Linked DNA regions of Prochlorococcus marinus CUG1416. Each later gene encodes a partner of the first gene's protein in a complex. Links are inferred from orthologs where the notes say so. Each region holds a gene or a part of one and is shown on either strand. Other genes may lie near its edges.

Region 1 (3,051 bases):
CCAATTCAGCTCCGAATAGAAGTAATTGATAGAGTGGGAGTTCTTAAAGATATTCTTATGCGGTTATCTGATAAAGGTATAAACGTTAGCGATGCCAATGTTAAAACTGCTTATGGCAAACCAGCTATTATCAATCTCTGCGTAGGTCTAGAAAGTTATAATCAACTTCACAAAACAATTGATCAAATTAAATCCATGGCAGATGTTTTAGATATTGCCAGAGTTGGACAAAGTTAATTTTAAAAATCAGAAATATTTATTTTTTAATTTTTACCTTGTAGATAAAGAAAACAATACTTCCGCAAATCAAAGCCAATAGTAAACCAACACAAGATGAACCCAAGATTAATTTTAGTGAAACAATTCTACCTTGTTTCCATAAGTCATCAATAACCAAACTTTTTTCAATAATGTTATTGGAAGAAGAATTAAAAAAAAGCGATCCAACTTTATAGTTAAAATAATAAAGTGGAACATAAGTAAAGGGGTTACTTATCCAGGTACCAATTGCAGCTAGGACAATATTCCCCTTAGCTATTTTCGCAAAAAATACCCCTATTAAAGTCTGAAACCCAAAGAAAGGAAAGCAGCCACTAAATACACCTATAGCTAAACCTTTAGCATTAAAGAAAGGACTCCCATTCTGATTCCTAAATAATGATAGAATTTTCTTATAGGTAATATCTCTTTTAGATCTCATTCAGAAAGAAAAATTCAAAATTAAATTCTTGATAATCTTACTTAATTATCTATAACAAAGCGAGAGATGGATTCGATAGTTACTACAGAAGATACGATAGCCGCAATTGCTTCAGCTATCAGTATAGGGAAAGGAGGCGTTGCGATAATAAGAGTATCAGGGAAAGACTCAATAAATTCTTGTAAAAAGATTGTTCAAACTAAATCTAAATATGCATGGGAATCCCATAGAGTTTTTCACGGTTTTATTCAGGAAAATACACAAACTAAATTTATAGATGAGGTTTTAATTTTAGTAATGAAATCACCAAATAGCTTCACGGGAGAGGATGTTGTCGAAATACATTGCCATGGAGGAATCATCTTAGTAAATAAAGTTCTAAAGATATTATTATCTAGTAATTCTAGAGTTAGACTTGCAAATCCAGGAGAATTCAGTCAAAGAGCTTTTCTCAATGGAAAAATAGACCTTACTCAAGCCGAGTCAATTAATCAATTAATTAACGCAAGCAATATCAAATCTGCAGAGTTAGCTTTTAGCGGGGTTCAAGGAGAAATAAAGAAAAAAATTGATGATATTAAAAATCACCTTATAAATGAACTTTGCGAGATAGAAGCGAGAGTTGATTTTGAAGAAGACTTCACAGATTTTGATTACACCAAATATCTAAATAACATTAAAAAAGTAAAAGAAAAAATAGAATTACTAATAGAAAATGCAAAAAGAAATTCATATATTCACAATGGAATATCTATTGCGCTTATTGGTAAAACAAATGTTGGTAAAAGCTCTTTACTAAATTTGCTTGCAAAAAAAGAGAAGGCAATCGTAACTAATATTCCTGGAACAACTAGAGATGTTATTGAAGTTAATTTAACTATTAATGACATTCCAATGAAAATAATTGATACTGCTGGCATAAGAGAAACTCATGAACAAATTGAAAGTATTGGAATAAAAAAAAGTTTTGGGAAAATTAAAGAGTCAGATTTTATAATTTATATTTATAGTCTTGAAGAAGGATTTAATGAAGAAGATAAAAAAATAATAAAAGAAATCCCCAAAGATAAATTAATTACTATTTTAGGCAATAAAAAAGATTTAATTAATTCTAAAAGTATTAATTCAAATGAGTTAAAAAACACAATTCTTATGAGCATTAAAAATAATGATGGTGAAAAATTATTAATCGACACAATCATAAAAAAATGCGGATTAAAACAAGTAGAAAATATCAATATATTTTTAAACGAAAGACATTTAATGAATTTATCTGCTTGCCTATCTAATTTAAATGATACTGATGAAATAATTAAAAATAAATTGCCATTTGATTTGTTATCAATAGAACTGAGAGATGGAATTCAAAACTTATCTAAAATAACTGGCCAAGCATTAACAGAGGAACTTCTAGATAATATTTTTTCTAAGTTTTGTATTGGTAAATAAATTTGAGTTAAATTACATAGTGATATATAGTTGATTCTCTAACTTCAGTTGAATTTTTATTAATTAATTATTTTTTAGTTTAGTGGATTTAAATACTCGAATAATAAGTAAGATCATTGATAATTGGATCGATGAAGATATAGGAAGGGGAGATCTAACAAGTCCTTCTATTACAGAAGAGAATGGTAATGCATATTGGATTGCAAAAGAAGATGGTATATTTTGTGGTGTTGAAATTATAAAAAAAATTTTTAAAAAAATTGATTCAAATATCAGTTCAAAATTTAATATTTCTGATGGAGATAAATTTTTTAAAGATCAAAAAATCCTGGAAATATATGGACCTTCAAAAAGTTTGCTAGCTAGTGAAAGGATCAGCTTAAATATAGCGATGCATTTATCTGGAATATCAACATATACAAATAATCTTGTAAATAAGTTAGAAGGCACAAATATAAAATTAGCAGATACTAGAAAAACGACTCCTGGCTTAAGAATATTTGAAAAATATGCATTCCAATGCGGAGGTGGAGTGAATCATAGAATGGGATTATACGATGCAGCTATGATAAAAGAGAATCACATCGCATGGACAGATAATCTGCATAATGCAGTAAAAAAAATTCGACTAAATTCACCTTTTACAACTCATATCATAATTGAAGCTGAGAATATCAAACAGGCAAAAGAAGCAGTATTAGCAGGAGCAGATAGTGTCTTATTAGATGAACTTAGCCCTGAAATAATCCAAAAAAACGTTCAAGAATTAAGAGATTTATCAATGAATAGCTTAAAAAAAGAAGTCAATAAAAATTTGATAATAGAAGTTTCTGGAATCAACCCTAAAGAAATTAGTAAATATCTAATAAAAGGTATTGATTTGATTTCAACAAGTTCTTCAA
Region 2 (11,030 bases), on another replicon or contig:
GACCCAAATTTGGATGTCATATTAAAATATTTTTCTTTAAAATAGCTCTTTTTAAAAAGTTTGCCTTATTTTGGTACAACCTTTGATTGATATTCCTCAGAAGTCATCAAATCAGCAATTGATACTTCTGATTCTGGTTTCAAAATGACTAACCAACCTTCTCCAATGGGATCATTCTGCAAAAGCTCAGGGTTATCAATTACACTTTCATTTACAGATACTATTTCCCCTGAAAAAGGCAGGTAGACTTCCTCAACGGCCTTAACAGATTCTATTGTTCCAAAAGTCTCACCTTTCTCTAAAGTCTTCCCTTGATCAGCTAACTCAACAAAAACAATATCTCCTAATTGATCTATAGCAAAATCACTAACTCCAATTTTTAACAATCCGTTTTCTTCTAACACATATTCATGGGTATCAGCATAGTGAAGGTTGTCTGGAAACTGGTAAGACATGATTAAGTTGATAAAGAGACTAGAGAATCCTTTGAAATTAAATTTTCCTCTAATAGCTCAGATAATAATTGAATTAGTGCAATTTTGATGTGAGCTATGTGAGAACCACCTTGAACAAAAATATTGTAAGGATCTCTTAGAGGAGCATCGGCGGAAAATTCACTTGTACTACCTTCAATAAATGTACCTCCTGCCATTAATAATTGTGAATCATAACCATCCATTGATGATGGAACAACATTAAGAAAAGAATCTACTGGTGAAGAATTTTGAAAAGATTGACAAACTTTTTGTAACAAATCAGGATTATTCAATCTTACTGACTGAATGAGATCAGATCTATAAGTTGCTGGCTCTGGCAAAACCTTAAATCCCAAATTTTTAAAAACTGCTGCAACCATATCAGCACCTTTTAGTGATTCGTGAACAATTTGTGGTGCTAAAAACAAACCCTGCAAAATTAATCTTCCTAGTCCAAAATTTATTCCTGCAGATGAACCAATACCTGGTGAGGTTAATCTAGAACACGCCATCTCAACCAACTCTGCATCTCCTGCAACATACCCACCAGTAGGAACGATTGTCCCTCCCAAATTTTTAATCAATGATCCAGCAATTATATTTGCCCCTTTAGAAATTGGTTCACTATCTTCAACAAGCTCCCCATAACAGTTATCAACAAAACATATGCAGTTAGGATCAAGAGAGTGAATCAGACTACAAATTTTCTCTATCTCATGATTCGTAAGAGATTTTCTCCAACTATATCCACAACTTTTTTGTATAAATACTAATTTGCATGGATTTTCTTGAAAAGAATGAACAATTTTTTCTTCAAAAGAATCAAAATTCTCACAGATATTTATTTGCTTATAGTCAATCTCAAAATCTTTAAGTGAGCCTATACCTCCTCCCCTTATTCCTATCACTTCTTCTAACGTGTCATATGGTTGTCCTGTAAGAGATAACATCACATCTCCAGGCCTAAGAATTCCAAACAAGACAGAACTTATTGCATGCGTTCCACTTACAAATTGCATCCTCACAGCTGCCTTTTCAGCAAGAAACAATCTTGCAAAAACCGCATCAATTTTTTCTCTAGATATATCACCATGACCACTACCAGAAGATTGATTGAAATGACTAGTAGAAACTTTTTCTTCCTTAAAAATTGTCAAAATATTTTCTAATTTCTGGAAAACCTGATTGGATCTTTCTTGAAAAACTTGACTTAAACTCTCTTCTACAGAAAGAACAGCTTTTTCAGCCAGTTTTAAGTTATTGTTTCGTGTCATTAATTATGAAGACTCATGTTATTTTTCAGAAGCTAAATTTCTTAATTCTGCGAGGAAAGCATTAGGTCCTCTCCCCTGAAAATAAGAGAGTTTTTTTGAAGCCTCATATAAATCAATTAGTTCTCCATCTAATTCTTCTGCCGTATAGTCTCTAATTCCTGCTATTACCTCAGCAAAACGTTCTCTACGGGTAGATTTATTTACAGCATAGGAACTCATAACCTGAATTTTACATGATCTCCAAGCCTTATTCTGGCAAAAATGCACTGAAAGGGCATCACTTAAAGCAGAAGCCTCTTCATCTTCTATATACCAGTCAAAAGATGAAGGGAGAGATTGTAATCCTGAAAATATCTCAAATAACTCCCCAGCAGACAATGGATTACCAGAATCATTTTTCAAGGGTAATGCAGACTCTTGCAAAGATTTCCATAGCTCTGGGTAATCACTTTCTAAACGATCCCTGATTTTTTCTATACCTTGATCAAGAATCGTATTGACTTGAGCTAAAGCAAGAAAAACTTCAGGCCCAGGCGAAGATAACTTTCCATTCCTAAGATTAGAAATTTGTGAATTATGAACTTTACCTAAATCAAGAATTTCAGAAAGTAACGGTAAAACCCTATGTGACCAACCATTTCTCTCATGCCAGAGATGTATCAAATGAGCCATAGCCCTTCGACCTCTAGATAATTTATCGCGATATCCGAGACTCACAGATAATTAAACTTATCAATAGTATAGTATGATAATATTACATATCGGTAATTTTGAAAATAGTATTTCAATATCATGAACTCAGTAATTTTCCAAGAAACAGCAAAATTAAAAAAACCTGTTCCAGCTGAAAAAGTCATAGAACTATCAGAAAAGCTGCTGGAACCTTCAAGACATTCAAAAAAATATCCTCCCAGACTGCATAAAACTTGGGGAACAATCGTCTTCATGGTGGCAATTCATATTCTTTCTCTTATAGCGATACAACCAAAATTTTGGAGTCTCCCTGCAGTAATATCATTATTATTTTTTTACTGGGTGACTGCTTGTTTAGGAGTCACTCTTGGATATCACAGATTGTTATCCCACAGATCCTTCATAGTTCCAAGATGGCTTGAAAGATTTTTTGCTACCTGCGGAGCAATAAGTTGCCAGCATGGGCCTATAGATTGGGTAGGTTTACATAGACATCACCACTCTTTTTCAGATACAGAAGTAGATCATCACAATAGTAAAAAAGGTTTTTGGTGGAGTCATATGGGTTGGATGTTCAAAGACGTTGAAGCACTCAAAGCTGTTCCAAAACTAAGTGCAGATTTAATTAAAGATCCATACTATAGATTTCTCAATAAATATTTTTTAATTTTACAAATTCCTATCGGACTCTCTTTGTACGCAATAGGTCAAAAATTAGGAGTCGGGGGATGGGCTTTGGTTCTTTGGGGAATTCCATTAAGACTTGTGGTGGTTTATCACATAACTTGGCTTGTTAACTCTGCAACACATTGTTGGGGGAAAGCGCCTTTTGAAAGCGGTGATTCATCCAAAAACAATGCCTGGGTTGCTGCATTAACATTTGGAGAGGGCTGGCACAATAATCATCATGCATTTCCTAACTCGGCAAAACAAGGATTATTTAGAGGTCAAATTGATCTAACTTGGGAACATATTAAGATTCTTGCAAAATTAGGTCTTGCAAAAAAAGTAAAGTTACCCTCTAGGTCTTATTATTAAATAATATTGTTAAATATTTTCATGGCTAAAAGAGTACAAGTCGCATTAACTGAATCAATCGTCTCGCTCGGTAAAGAAGGTGACTTAGTTGAAGTAGCACCTGGATATGCAAGAAATTTTCTATTACCTTATGGCAAGGCGATGAATGTAACACCAGCTGTTCTTAAACAAATTGAAAGGAAAAAAGAAAAAGAAAAAATTGCTGCTGACAAATTAAAGCAAGAAGCTCTTGATTTCCAAACTGCATTAAAAACAATAGGAAGATTCACTATTAAAAAACAGGTTGGTGAAGATGGTGTACTATTTGGAACTGTAACCAATGGGGATGTTGCTGAAGCAATACAAGAAGCAACCAAAAAAGAAATTGACAGAAGAAACATCACAGTTCCTGATATTCATAATTTGGGTTCATTTACAGCAAAACTAAAATTACATCAAGAAGTTAATGCAGAAATAAATATTGAAGTAACAAGTTAATCAATTGGTTGCATTATTTTGAAAAGTAGCCAGAGTATATATCTAAGTAATTAAAGATATGGTTTCAGTACCTTTTCCAAATAATAACCAAAATAAAAACTTTAAAAAAGATTTTAATAGTGAAAATGCTGGGTTAGTACCTCCTCAAAATATTCAAGCGGAAGAAGCGGTACTAGGTGGCATACTTCTTGACCCAGATGCCATCAGCAGAATTGCAGATTTAATAAAACCGGAAGCTTTTTATATAAATGCTCATCGAGAGATTTATAAAACATCATTAATGTTGCATACCCAGGGAAAACCAACTGATTTAACTTCAATGAGTGCATGGTTAGCAGATAATGGATCACTAGACAAAATTGGAGGTAACAACAAATTAGTGGAACTCGTGGAAAATGTATCCTCTACAGCGTCAATAGAACAAGTTGCTAATTTAATTAACGATAAATTCATGAGAAGGCAACTTATCAGATCTGGAAATGAGGTGGTTCAACTAGGTTATGATCAGACTCAAGATACTAATGAAATTTTAGATAAAGCCGAGCAAAAAATATTTGAAATCAGTCAAGAAAAACCTTCAAAAGGCCTGACTCAAGCGGCTGAAATCCTTACAAGTACTTTCAATGAAATAGAGTCGAGATCGTTAGGAACTTCAGTAGCTGGAATTCCAGTAAATTTTTACGACCTTGATGCTATGACTCAAGGCTTTCAAAGAAGTGATTTAATAATCGTGGCGGGAAGACCTTCAATGGGGAAAACCTCAATGGTGCTTAACCTTGCGAAGAATGTTGCTCAATCTCAAGATTTACCTGTGTGTGTATTTAGCCTTGAAATGAGTAAAGAACAATTGACATATAGATTACTTTCTATGGAAGTAGGAATCGAAAGTGGCAGGCTAAGAACAGGTAGATTGCAACAAGATGAATGGCCGCTACTTGGAGAAGGTATAAATTCATTAGGTCAACTACCAATATTTATAGATGACAAACCTAACCTAAGTGTTTTAGAGATGAGATCTCTATGTAGAAGATTAATAGCTGAACAAAAAAAAGAACTTGGATTAATTGTAATTGATTACCTCCAATTAATGGAAGGAACAACTCCTGACAATAGAGTGCAAGAATTGTCACGGATAACAAGAGGCCTTAAAAGTATGGCTAGAGAATTAAAAGTTCCAGTTGTTGCCTTGTCTCAACTTAGTAGAGGAGTAGAGTCTAGAACAAACAAAAGACCAATGTTAAGCGATCTAAGAGAATCAGGTTCTATTGAACAAGACGCAGATTTAGTATTAATGATTTATAGAGATGAATACTATAATCCAGAGACTGAAGATAGAGGTATAACAGAGATCATTGTCACTAAACATAGAAATGGACCCGTAGGAACTGTTAAATTATTATTTGAACCTCAATTTACGAGATTTAGGAATTTAGCTAATTAAATCAAGCCTAAAATGCAAGATCATCAATCACTAAATGAATCTTTTGACATAATCGTTATTGGAGGAGGACATGCAGGATGCGAAGCAGCTATAACAACAGCAAAATTAGGATTTTCAACAGCCTTATTTACAATCAATCTAGATAGGATTGCTTGGCAACCTTGCAACCCTGCAGTTGGCGGGCCAGCGAAAAGTCAATTAGTGCATGAAGTTGATGCATTAGGAGGAATTATTGGAAAATTAGCTGATGAAACAGCAATCCAAAAGAGGATATTAAATGCAAGTAGAGGCCCAGCGGTATGGGCATTAAGAGCTCAAACGGATAAAAGAGAATATTCAAAAAAAATGATCGACATACTACAAAATACAGATAATTTATCTTTGAAAGAAGCAATGATTACTGAACTTGATATTGCAAAAACTGAGGCAATTGGATTGAACTCAAAAAAAATCATACAAAAACGAATAAAGGGTGTAAAAACTTTCTTTGGTAGTTACTATTCAGCGAGATCAATTATCATTACAGCTGGTACTTTTTTAGAAGGAAGAATATGGATAGGAAATAAATCAATGTCGGCTGGTAGATCTGGTGAACAAGCTGCACAAGGCCTTACTCAAAACTTGCACGAAATTGGAATAAAAACAGAACGGTTAAAAACAGGCACCCCAGCCAGAGTTGATAAAAAAAGTATCTTTTTTGATGAATTAGATATTCAACCAAGTACAGCAGGTGATAAATATTTTTCGTTTGACCCAGATATCAAAAATAGTATGCCCCAGGTTAGTTGTCACATAACAAGAACAACTTCTAAAACACATCAACTAATTCGTGATAATTTACATTTAACTCCCATTTACGGTGGTTTTATTGATAGTAAGGGGCCAAGATATTGTCCATCTATTGAAGATAAAATCGTTAAATTTGCGGATAAAGAATCACATCAAATTTTCCTAGAACCAGAAGGAATTAATACTCCTGAAATATATGTTCAAGGCTTTTCTACAGGATTACCCGAAAATATTCAATTAGAACTTTTAAGAACCTTACCTGGATTAAGTAAATGTAAAATGTTGCGACCAGCTTATGCTGTCGAGTATGAATATATACCTGCAACACAGCTCCAAACTTCACTAGAAACAAAAGAAATTGAATATTTATTTAGCGCTGGGCAAATTAATGGAACCACTGGTTATGAAGAAGCCGCTGCACAAGGATTAGTTGCAGGAATCAATGCGACAAGAAAACTAAACAAAAGAGATCCAATAATCTTTACTAGGGAAAGCAGCTATATAGGAACAATGATTAATGATTTAATTACTAAAGATCTCAAAGAACCATACAGAGTTCTTACTAGTAGGAGCGAATATAGGTTAACTCTAAGAGGAGATAATGCAGATAGAAGATTAACCCCATTAGGTTATCAAATAGGGCTAATTGATGAGAAAAGATGGTCGGCTTATCAAGAAAAAATGAAGTCCCTTGAAGAAGAGAAATTAAGATTAACAAACACCCGTTTAAAAAATACCGATGAAATAGCGAAAAAAATAGAATTAGATACAGGATCAAAAATCAAAGGCTCAGCAACTTTGAAAGAACTCTTAAAAAGACCAAACTTTCATTATTCAGATCTAATTAAATATGATTTAACTGAACAAGATCTGGCTTCTTCAATAAAGGAAGGTGTTGAAATAGATATTAAATACGAGGGTTATCTTAAAAGACAAAAAAACAACATTGAACAAATAAATCGTCAAAGCTCTAAATCTCTGCCTCAAGAAATAAATTATGAAAAGATAGATACATTATCTTTAGAAGCTAGAGAAAATTTGAATAAGATAAAGCCAAGAAATTTTGGTGATGCTTCAAAAATTCCTGGAGTTAGCAAAGCTGATTTAACTGCATTACTTGTTTGGCTAAAGATAAAAGAGATAAAAAAAGAAAAGGCAAATATTTTTGCTGAAAAAAAGTTATCATCGTAAAAGCAATCTTTCATCGCACTGAATAATAAACTTTTTAAATCCCCAAAAATATTATGGGAAGAAAAAGCATCTACTTTTTTAGTGAAAAATTCACTTCCAAAGATATCTGGTCCATGGAAATTAATGCTGCTTGGGGATGGAAGTCCAACTAGACACCTACAACTTTTAACTAATCAAGAAACAAAAATTAAATTAATTTCAATGCAATTAGATCCTCTCTGCAGTCAAGAGGGTCCTAAAGAATTGAATCAACTAAATGGCCCTTTAATTAGAAGACAAGTATGGATTAAAAACAATAATAAAAACTTAGCATGGGCTGAAAGTTGGTGGAATGCAGAACAAGTGAGTGAAAATTTAAAAGCCAAAGAAGAACCAATTTGGAAAAATTTGACGCAAGACAGATCAGAATTGTTTAGAGAAGTTGATCGAATTTCACTTGTGAATTCAAAATGGTTAGAAGATCAATTTTGTTTTAAAGGTCCATTCTGGTCAAGAAATTATAGGTTTTTTCGTGACAAAAAGCCCTTAACAATTATTAGGGAAGTTTTTAATCCACATTTAGAAAGTTTACTAGGTTCCTCTGGAATCAAAGAATTTACAAATCTATACTCTTCTTCTTCTTGATCTAGGAAGATTTCTTAATTTTGATTGACCTTGTTGGTTTAATTGGTCTCTTGATACATTATTCTCTTTTTCTGAAGCTCTTTGCCATCTTTCAACTTTGAAATCCATTTCATCTGGCCAATCTTCGTCTTTACTTTCTTTCCTATAAGGTAATTTTTTTTGCTCAGTTGTCTGTAAATTCTTTGGTTGCCTTAAAGATATTGCTTCTAAAGGTCTTTTTGAATATGGTTTAGCAGATTCATAAGAATTTAATTCTCTAGCAAATGTCTTAATATCGCTTTTATCATCGTATAAATTGTCATCATCATACCAATCGTCATTATCTTCATCAAAAAATAAATCCACTTTTTCAGATACCCATCTTCCTACTTTTTTCACACTTTTACTTGTTATTCCTTGAAAATCTGAGTTCCTTCTTTTACCTGGCCTAGCCCCAGATACTCCATCAACGAATTGTCTTCCAGTTTCAAAAATTTTATCAACTTGTTTATCAACAATATTTCTATCAAAACTATTTCTAAGATTTCTAATTCTCCTTGAATCCATAAATTATTATGCTTTTTCAAATATAAATTACATTAAAAAAATAAATAATTCCCAATATAGAAACAAAAACACATCTAAATATTGTTAATCAAACAAAATTAAACAGTTTTTATTCCATGATCCATTAAAGAAATTTACACAACATTTTTTACAGGCAATATTCTTGATTCTTTTCCTATAAAAGAATTTCTCGCCACAATTTTGACATTTTCCTATATATTTTAATTCTCTCCTTTCAATAGGAAATGAGTGCCTTACAGAAATTTGAAAATTCATCTCTTTCGCATTTATTTCATTCATCTTTTCTAAGAAATTAGGACCATGGATCTCATTTTTTTGTAATATCCTATCTACCCATGCATGAATCATTTCATGACATAAAGTACTGTTTATTTCACTAATAGATAATTTACTTAAAATAGGTTTCGATAAGATAATTTCAGAATCTACAAGACCATTTATTCGTTTTCTTTTATAAAAACCAGCAGTAGTTTTTAATCTATTGTCACTCCATCTAACTTTTACTAAAGGCTGATTATTAACCGCTAAAGAATTTTCAAAATATTGGCTATTAAATCTATGAAATAAAGGTAAAAGAGGAATTACAGGCATTATGGATTAAAATTAGTATTATTTTGACAAAAAAAGTCATCAAAAACGATTTATTTTCTTAAAGTAATAAAAAACCACAATCAACATGGATGCAACACTAGTTAAAGATATCGGAATTAAAGCATTATTAGTTGGCGGAGCAGTACTAGTTTCTTTTTGGACTTTTAATGCAATCAAATTAGTTATAAGCGCAAGAGGAATTAATCCATTAGTAAGAAAGTTTTTTGATCAAATAGCTGCTGGCAGAATTGATGCAGCTTATGGTTTGACTACAAAAACTTATAAAACTCATGTTAAGCGCCAAGACTTTCTAAAATTCTTAGCTAGTTTAAACCTCAATAAATACAGAAATTTAAAATCAGGAAGACCTAGAGTTCAAGAAGACCAAATCATAATAACGTTAAACTTAAAATCAGAAGATAAAAAAGATGAGCTCCCATTAGATTTTACTTTCGCAAAAACTGACAATGATTGGAAAATAGACAGAATAGCTAAAGTTAATTAATAATTTCTTGTGAGGCAAAAAGAATTGTTAAAAGAAGAGATAATACGTCAATTAGAATTACACCCAAGCAGATTAGATAAAGAAAAAATCATCTGCGAATCAATGGATAAAGGCCTCGATGATTTTTTTGAAGGCATCCGTATGGCACTTGATCCATTGGTAACTTTTGGTGTAAAAATTATTCCTGAGAAAGAGAATGAAAAAAGTCAAAATTTTTTATGGACAGATTTTAAAGAATTAGCCAATAAGCTTATTCAAAGAAAACTTACTGGTAACGCTGCTCGTGATGCAATTCTTACTGCTATGAAATCTTCAACAAAAGAAGAGTGGAATGGATTTTATAGACGAGTTTTAATTAAAGATCTTAGATGTGGTGTGTCTGAAAAAACAATCAACAAGATAGCAAAGAAATTTCCTAAATATGCGATTCCTATTTTTTCTTGTCCATTAGCTCATGACAGTGCAAATCATGAAAAAAAAATGATAGGAAAAAAGCAAATTGAAATCAAATTAGATGGTGTTCGCGTCTTAACTATTATTAGACAAAATAAAGTAGAAATGTTTTCTCGTAATGGGAAACAATTCCATAATTTTGGTCATATTATCTCAGAAATAGAAAACGTATTAAAAGAAGATCCTGCACCTTATGACTTAGTCCTAGATGGTGAAGTAATGAGCGCTAACTTTCAGGATTTAATGAAACAGGTACATAGAAAAGATGGCAAACAAACCAAAGATGCAGTTCTCCACCTATTTGACTTATGTCCCCTTGAAAACTTCCAAAAAGGGAGATGGAATACTAGTCAAACAACCAGAAGTTTATTAGTAAAAGAATGGGTAGCAAAACATTCTGCGCTTCTAAAACATATACAAACACTTGAATGGGAAAATGTAGATCTTGACACCATTCAGGGGCAGAAAAGATTTATAGAGCTGAATAAATCTGCTGTGGAGGGTGGATATGAAGGAGTAATGATTAAAGATCCTGATGCTATGTATGAATGTAAAAGAACACACAGTTGGTTAAAAGCAAAACCTTTCATTGAAGTCACTTTAAAAGTTGTATCGGTTGAGGAAGGCACAGGTCGTAATAAAGGTAGACTGGGAGCAATACTGGTTGAGGGGGAAGATGATGGGTATGAATACAGTCTCAGTTGCGGTAGTGGTTTTAGTGATATCCAACGTGAAGAATATTGGTCAAAACGTAATCATCTCATTGGGCAACTTGTAGAAATCAGAGCTGATGCTAAAACCAAATCCAAGGATGCGGTGGCTTTTAGTCTTAGGTTTCCTAGATTCAAATGCTTTAGAGGATTTAAGGCTGGAGAAAAAGTTTAAATTTTAAAAAAATATTCAAGAAAGTA

What was found.
Region 2: the proteins of mnmE (region 1) and mnmG are in contact, whole or in part, in a solved structure (PDB 9HIP), measured with the Escherichia coli proteins. The link is inferred for Prochlorococcus marinus CUG1416 from one-to-one orthologs.

The regions. Positions count from the first base shown.
Region 1 is NZ_JAAORM010000001.1:185,386-188,436, reverse strand. The notes cover bases 1-2,957. They hold mnmE (tRNA uridine-5-carboxymethylaminomethyl(34) synthesis GTPase MnmE), read left to right. Parts: upstream 1-766; coding sequence 767-2,149; downstream 2,150-2,957. Other genes in these bases: nadC (carboxylating nicotinate-nucleotide diphosphorylase), read left to right, coding at 2,232-2,957; HA146_RS01030 (DUF2062 domain-containing protein), read right to left, coding at 257-700; HA146_RS01035 (RelA/SpoT family protein), read left to right, coding at 1-237. Also shown: more of nadC, read left to right, coding at 2,958-3,051. UniProt on the Escherichia coli protein: Exhibits a very high intrinsic GTPase hydrolysis rate. Involved in the addition of a carboxymethylaminomethyl (cmnm) group at the wobble position (U34) of certain tRNAs, forming tRNA-cmnm(5)s(2)U34.
Region 2 is NZ_JAAORM010000005.1:550,317-561,346, forward strand. Bases 5,024-7,895 are described here. They hold mnmG (tRNA uridine-5-carboxymethylaminomethyl(34) synthesis enzyme MnmG), read left to right. Parts: upstream 5,024-5,411; coding sequence 5,412-7,379; downstream 7,380-7,895. Other genes in these bases: dnaB (replicative DNA helicase), read left to right, coding at 5,024-5,399; HA146_RS09300 (chorismate lyase), read left to right, coding at 7,428-7,895. Also shown: gcvP (aminomethyl-transferring glycine dehydrogenase), read right to left, coding at 1-20; glycine cleavage system protein GcvH, read right to left, coding at 66-455; HA146_RS09270 (aminotransferase class I/II-fold pyridoxal phosphate-dependent enzyme), read right to left, coding at 458-1,750; HA146_RS09275 (hypothetical protein), read right to left, coding at 1,769-2,467; HA146_RS09280 (acyl-CoA desaturase), read left to right, coding at 2,543-3,481; rplI (50S ribosomal protein L9), read left to right, coding at 3,503-3,958; more of dnaB, read left to right, coding at 4,017-5,023; more of HA146_RS09300, read left to right, coding at 7,896-8,003; HA146_RS09305 (RNA helicase), read right to left, coding at 7,983-8,549; HA146_RS09310 (SprT family zinc-dependent metalloprotease), read right to left, coding at 8,634-9,161; HA146_RS09315 (hypothetical protein), read left to right, coding at 9,247-9,666; HA146_RS09320 (RNA ligase family protein), read left to right, coding at 9,691-11,004. UniProt on the Escherichia coli protein: NAD-binding protein involved in the addition of a carboxymethylaminomethyl (cmnm) group at the wobble position (U34) of certain tRNAs, forming tRNA-cmnm(5)s(2)U34.